One region of the Arthrobacter sp. 10T416 genome, then DNA from elsewhere that is predicted to be linked to it. Evidence: riboswitches for the same ligand, from Rfam matches in the RefSeq annotation. Region 1 holds a riboswitch; the other holds the start of a gene.
What was found. A riboswitch is a leader RNA that binds a small molecule or an ion and turns the genes downstream of it on or off. The one in region 1 is predicted to bind cyclic di-AMP.

Region 1 (3,397 bases):
GCAGGTTCGCAGGACTGGACGGCCTGGTTCTTCGGCTCATCCGACGCCGCCAACGCCATCACCGTGGACAAACCGCCGGCGTCGTTGTGGGTGATGGGACTCTCGGTGCGGTTGTTCGGACTCAACTCCTGGAGCATCCTCGTCCCGCAGGCGCTGATGGGTGTCGGCACGGTCTGGCTCGTTTATCTGGCCGTCCGCCGGGCGGCGGTACCCGCTGCGGCCGACCGGGTCCTGGCCCACCGCGCCGGGCTGCTGGCCGGCGCGGTGATGGCGCTGACCCCGGTTGCCGTCCTGATGTTCCGGTTCAACAACCCCGACGCCCTGCTGGTGCTCCTCATGACGGCGGCCGCCTACGCCGTGCTGCGCTCCATCCAGGACGCGCGTCTGCGGTGGCTACTGTTCGCCGGGGTGCTGCTGGGCTTCGGGTTCCTGACCAAGCAGCTTCAGGTGCTCCTGGTGGTTCCCGGGTTCGCCCTGGCGTACCTGCTCGCGGCACCGGCCGGAATCGGCAGACGCGTCCTTCATCTCCTCGCCGCCGGCGGTGCAATGGCCGCCGCGGCGGGGTGGTGGCTGGCCGCCGTCGAGGTCATCCCGGCGGCGGCCCGGCCGTACATCGGCGGGTCACAGAACAATTCGATCCTGGAGCTCACCCTTGGCTATAACGGCCTGGGCAGGCTCAGCGGGGACGAGACCGGGAGTGTGGGCGGCGGCAACGGCTGGGGCACCCCGGGCGTGTTCCGGCTGTTCAACACTGAGTTCGGCGGCCAGATTGCGTGGCTGATCCCCTCGGTGCTGCTGCTCGGCGCCGGGTTGTTCTGGCTGGGGCGGCGGGCACCGCGGACCGACGCCGTCCGGGCCTCCGTGATCATCTGGGGCTCGTGGGTCCTGGTCACCGGCCTGACCTTCAGCCTGATGGCCGGCATTATCCACCCGTATTACATGGTGGCGCTGGCTCCGGGGATCGCCGGACTGGCCGCGCTGGGCGGGGTTCTCCTGTGGCAGCGGCGGGAGCAGCCGGTGGCCGCCTTTGTGCTGGCCGGCGCCCTCGCCGCAGCCGGATTCATGGCCGCCGCCCTCCTCGGCCGCACGCCCGCGTTCCTGCCGTGGTTGCGCTGGGTGGTCCTGCTGGGCGCCCTGGCCGCCGCTGCCCTGGCGCTGTTCGCCGGGGCACGGGGCGTGCTGGGGTCCGGTGGAGCGCAAGCGCCGGGGCCGGACGGCACGCGCTCTCGCCCCGGCTCGGTTTCGCTCCTAACGCGCACGACGGCATCCCTCGCAGTTGCCGTTGCCCTCTCCGGTCCGCTGGCGTACTCGGTATCCACCGCGGCCACAGCCCATAGCGGCGCGATCGTCTCTGCCGGCCCCGCGGTGTCCGGCCGCGGTGCACCCGGAATGGCGCCGGCGGTGGTCGGTGCCGGCGGGCTGGGCGGGGCCGGCGGGTTGGGCGGAGCCGGCGGGATTGGCGGTCCGGGCGGCGGCAGGGGTGGCGGGATGGGAGGTCTACTCGGCGCCAGCACGCCGTCGGACGCCCTCGTCACCCTGCTCAAGGTCGACGCCGGCACCTTCACCTGGGCGGCCGCCGTCGTCGGCTCCAACAACGCTGCCGGCTACCAGCTGGCCACGCAGCTGCCCGTGATGGCCGTGGGCGGATTCAACGGGACGGACCCGGCCCCGACGCTGGAACAGTTCCAGCAGTACGTGGCCGCGGGGAAGATCCACTACTTCATCGCCGGGACAATGATGCAGGGCGAAACGGGCTCGGACGACGCCGCCCGGATCGCCTCGTGGGTCGCGGCCAACTTCACGGCCGCGAGTGTCGGCGGGACCGAGGTGTACCTGCTGGCGGGGTAGCTGCCGCCGAAGCACCCCGCCATTTCGACGGTTCCCTGCCGACTCGACGTTCATAAGCCTCGAGTGGGCGCGGAACCGTCGAAACGGGGCCGATGGCGGCGACGGAGACGGCCTGAGCACAGACCGGGTCTGCGGCAAGACGCCACGCTGCAGCTCGTGATCTCCGTTACCAAAATGTGACTTCTGAATGAAAGTCCGGTACCGTTTTAGAGTGCGGCAATCGATCTGGCCGCATATCCGGATTGACGCCATGCTCTGCCGCTTCCCGGATTCCGATGGACCAGGCAGAGGCGGGGGACCCAGTGTTCCCGGGCATTCTGCATCCATGCACCCAAGGGGTTAAGCCGCACGTCGATTTTCCGTGCGGCCGGATTTTGCATCCGAACCCAACAGCTAACTCCGTAGGCGTTGAGAGGCGAACATGACTGAATTCAAGGTACAAACGCGCCCCGAGGGCGCTAAACGCACATCCGACGCCGACACCGCGCGTCACCGGGCCGAGCCGTCCAAGCGTTCGTCGGCCCTGTCGCGGGTCGGCACCCGCTCCAACGGCAAGCGTGCCGCCGTCGTTGCCACCGCATTCGCCGTCCTGCTGGGGGCCGGCGCCGCGGGGCAGGCTTCCGGTACGTCCGCCCACACCACTGAGGCGGCCAAGGACTCGAAGGCTTCGCTGGAGACCCTGGACTTCGAACGCGTCGGAAGCACCAGCACACCGTCGCCCACGGCCATGAGTGTCGAGGCCCAGGCCTCCACGGTCAAGCCCGCCAAGGCTCCCGCCGCAGCGGCTCCGAAACCGGCTGCCGCCCCGGCGCCCGCTCCCACTAAGCCGGTGGCAGTCGACGACCCCGCAGGCGCACAGGCCTACGCCGCGTCCCAGCTGCCCGCCCACGGCTGGGCGCCGAGCGAGATGCAGTGCCTGATGAAGCTCTGGACCCGGGAATCGGACTGGAAGACCACCGCCACCAACGCCAGCAGCGGCGCCTACGGTGTGGTGCAGTCGCTGCCGGCCGAGAAGATGGCCAGCGCCGGCGCCGACTACCTGACCAACTACAAGACCCAGATCAACTGGGGCCTGCAGTACGTCCAGGAACGCTACGGTTCGCCGTGCGGTGCCCTGAACTTCCACTACGCGAACAACTGGTACTAAGAAACACCCCGCGGCCCTGCCGCACATAAAGCTCAGGCGAGGCCCCGGATCCACTGGATCCTGGGCCTCGCCCTCGTCTGCCGTCATTTGTAGCCGGCCGCGGCCCGCGAGCCCCGCGGCCGGGTGCGAGCCCCACTAGCCGTTCGTGCGGCCGGGGATGTACTGCACGGCCCATTTGTTGCCGTCCGGGTCGGCGAAGTACAGGAAGTGCCCCCAGTCCTGGACGTCGACGTCGCTGACGTCCACACCGTTGTCCTTCAGCTGCCGGTGCGCGGCCTGGATGTCGCTGACCACCAGTTGGAGGCTGGGAGCAGTGCCGGGTGGGGCATCTATGAGGCCCTCGCCGATCGCAATCGAGCACCCGGAGCCCGGCGGAGTCAGCTGGACAAACCGGATGCCTTC
Region 2 (3,397 bases), on a different contig from region 1:
TGCCGGCTTCTCGTAGGAGATGGCGATGCTGGAGGCCGCAGAGATGGTGGCCGGTGCGTTGGACTGTACTTCCGTGGCGGAAGCGGAGGTCGATTCGCGCTGAACATTGGTCTCGGCAGCGTTGGCTGCGATACCGCTGGTCAGTACCAGGCCGGAGGCAGCAGCGATAACCGCGGCCTGGCGACCCATACCACCGGCGTTGTCGCCGACGGCCTTAGCAATGACAGCCAGCGAGTTGGTCTTGGTGACCTCCGCGCGGTGGCGTGCAATGTTTGCACGAGTAGTCATTTAGTTCTCTCTTTCGTGATCCTTGTGTCCGCGCGCTTGACAGGCGGGACTGAGGACGCTCCGGCATCTTGGGGGTACGCCGGATCGCCCCGAAACGGGTTTCTTAGCGAAGGGTGTACTGCGAAGACGCGCCAAAAGCGGGAACTGCGTTTACTGATCCAGTCCGGGCGCCGGCAAGGGCAGCACGGAGCATGGAGTTCAGCGGGCTCATCTGAGCCTCGCTGGCGCGAGAACGCGCAGCATTGTGGCGTGAAGACACGAAAGTAGCCTCTCCCAATGCCTACGAGGTGAGCTGTCGGATTCGGATGGGAGTCACCCGGCCGCGCTGCTTCCTGGGAAGCTTTGCGACTTAACCCCTAGGTCTTCTTGCGAAGACCAAAATTGGTTCCCCCGCCCCTGCCAGACGATGTGATGCGAACGGACCTTGAGCGGTGGCAGAGTTAGGCAATCCACTCAAGAGCGCCAACTTCGGAGAAGTTGGCGTGCTTCATACGGTACAGCAGTTGGGACTCAATGTCACATTCAGATCACGGCGTGTCACAGAAATGCGAGTGGTCCCTCGGGTTGGCTAAAGCCAGCCCAGCGGGTCAACGACTTCCCCATTAACCATCACCTCGAAGTGGAGGTGGCAGCCGGTCGAGGCGCCGGTGGTCCCGCTCATCGCCACGACATCTCCGCGTGAGACCTGCTGGCCTACGTGGACATTGGATGACGACAAGTGGTTGTACGTGGTCTCCAGGCCATTGCCATGGTCGATCACGATGCGGTTGCCGCCCCCGTAGGGGTGCCAACCGGAAAAGGTAACGGTGCCGCTCGCCGCGGCGTGCACGGCCGTGCCGCACTGGGCGACATAGTCCTGGCCGCGGTGGAACTCGCCGACGGCCCCGGTGATGGGGCTGATGCGGTAGCCGAAGGGTGAAGCGGTGACCATCACGTCCAGCGGCGCGCCCAGGCTGCCTGCCGACGCTGCCCGGGTGATGGAGCCGGCCGACTGGGCGCTGAGCAGCTGCTTGAGCTTGCTGTCCGGATCGCCCTTGGTGGTCACGGCGGTGCGGTTGAAGTTGATTGCGGCTGCTGCGGCCTTGACTTCCGGCTGTGCCGCGGCGGAAACGGAACCGGACCGGGCCGTGTCGGTGGCCATCGCGGGGCCGGTGGCCGGCACGGCAACGGTGAGGACCAGACCGGTGGCAGCCAGGGCAATGCCGGCTTTCTGCCCGACACCGCTGACGGCGGCAAAGTCGGTCACCTGCCGGAACGGGCTGCGTCTGCCGCGGCGTTCGTCGCGGCGCGCATCGCGCGGGCGCTCGTCGTGTACGACGGCGGCCGGGCGCGGCTCCGGAGCGGGACCGGTCGCACGACGGCGGCCCCTGACGGTCTGGATGGTCAAGAAGGTTCCTCTCTGGAAAGCCTGCGAAGTTAGCTGTCGGATTCGGGTCAGAGAGTTCAAAGACCCGGTCCGCCGGTGCAAGCATTGAGGCGCAGGGGTGTCCAGGGACATTCCTGCGAAAGCGCTTGCCGCTAGCGGACTTCACCCCAAGGCTGCTGGTTCAGCAGCCGTTAGTGGTTCCCCCGCCTCTGCCAGAAAGGTGAATCGCCTACTGATCCGCTGGCAGAGCTCGGCTCCGGATCAGATAACGCTTGTGTATCGGTGCTAGTCATCAACTATAGGCGATTAAGGGACACGGTAATAATTCCGTTATCCGGCCTGTGCATAACTATCCGGCGTCCCCGCGGGCGTCCGGAGGGACGTAGTTACCCCAGCGTAACGAAGACGTGGGCCGCGACCTCGGGGGGCAGTTCGAGGGCCCCTTCGATGTCCGGAACGCGCACCGAGATGTACTCCCCTACCCGTTCCAGCGATACCCGGGCGCCGGGACGGATTCCGCCTTCATCGAGCTGGACCAGCAGCTCCGGCTCCACCTGGATGGGCTCGGCCAGGCGGCTGACGGTGATCCGCGAGTCGGCACCGTAGCCTGCCATGGCGTCAAGGAGGTTGACCACTCCACTTCCGCGCTCGGGCGCCGGGAGGCCGCCGAGGTCGGCAAGTCCGGGGATCGGGTTTCCGTAGGGGGACACGGTGGGGTGGTCCAGCATTTCGAAGATCCGGCGCTCGACGCGCTCACTCATCACGTGCTCCCACCGGCACGCTTCCTCGTGGACGTAGGCCCAGTCCAGGCCGATGACATCGGCGAGCAGGCGTTCGGCGAGGCGGTGCTTGCGCATAACCTCGATGGCGCGTTTCCGTCCCGTTTCCGTGAGTTCAAGGTGCCGGTCGCCGGAAACAACCACCAGGCCGTCGCGCTCCATGCGGCCAACGGTCTGGGAAACGGTGGGGCCGGAGTGGCGGAGACGTTCGGCGATGCGGGCGCGGAGGGCGACGATGTTCTCTTCTTCAAGTTCCAGGATGGTCCGGAGATACATCTCGGTGGTATCGATCAGATCCGTCATTCAGCTCAGCTCCTCGAGCGCCGTCCTTGCGTCTTTCCCACCGTACAGCCTGCAGGATGCGCCCTGGCTGGATCCGGCGTACGTCACGTTCAGCCTAGCCTATTTTGAATTACTCCGGATAATTCGCTGCCAGCGCTGCCCGGCCGCGACCGACCCCTGCCGCCGCGTCTCAGTGACCGGACTATGACGGGACAATTTCCCGCCCGCGCAGGGCCGTCGGGCAGAATAAATAGCGTCACGGCCGCCCCGGCGCCGGACCCGCCCAGCCACGCCACGCACCCAGCCGACAATTGGAGCCACTGTGAGCGACACCAGCATCACCATCCCCGCGAACCTGCTGCCACAGGACGGCCGGTTTGGCGCCGGCCCCTCGAAGGTCCGGCCGGAACAGATCGAGGCCCTTACCGCGGCGTCGGCTACGCTGCTGGGCACCTCGCACCGGCAGGCGCCCGTGAAGGACCTGGTGGGCTCGGTCCGGAGCGGCCTCAGCGACTTCTTCCGCGCCCCCGACGGCTACGAGGTGATCCTCGGCGTCGGCGGTTCCACCGCGTTCTGGGACATCGCCAGCTTCGGCCTGGTGGAGAACAAGGCGCAGCACCTCTCGTTCGGCGAATTCGGTTCGAAGTTTGCCGCCGCCACGAACAAGGCCCCTTTCCTCGCC

Region 2: it holds a riboswitch for cyclic di-AMP, as region 1 does, so the genes downstream of both, AC1DBE_RS06650 (M23 family metallopeptidase) here and AC1DBE_RS11650 (aggregation-promoting factor C-terminal-like domain-containing protein) in region 1, are expected to answer to the same signal.

What each region holds. Positions count from the first base shown of each region.
Region 1 covers NZ_JBFTHI010000010.1:67,072-70,468, forward strand. Annotated here, with positions in the region: gene AC1DBE_RS11645 (ArnT family glycosyltransferase) at 1-1,848, shown strand, start outside; cyclic di-AMP (ydaO/yuaA leader) riboswitch at 2,102-2,271, shown strand; gene AC1DBE_RS11650 (aggregation-promoting factor C-terminal-like domain-containing protein) at 2,270-2,995, shown strand; gene AC1DBE_RS11655 (VOC family protein) at 3,131-3,397, opposite strand, start outside.
Region 2 covers NZ_JBFTHI010000004.1:47,184-50,580, reverse strand. Annotated here, with positions in the region: gene AC1DBE_RS06655 (NlpC/P60 family protein) at 1-288, opposite strand, end outside; cyclic di-AMP (ydaO/yuaA leader) riboswitch at 552-729, opposite strand; gene AC1DBE_RS06650 (M23 family metallopeptidase) at 857-1,675, opposite strand; cyclic di-AMP (ydaO/yuaA leader) riboswitch at 1,679-1,895, opposite strand; gene AC1DBE_RS06645 (iron-dependent transcriptional repressor DtxR) at 2,041-2,736, opposite strand; gene serC (phosphoserine transaminase) at 3,038-3,397, shown strand, end outside.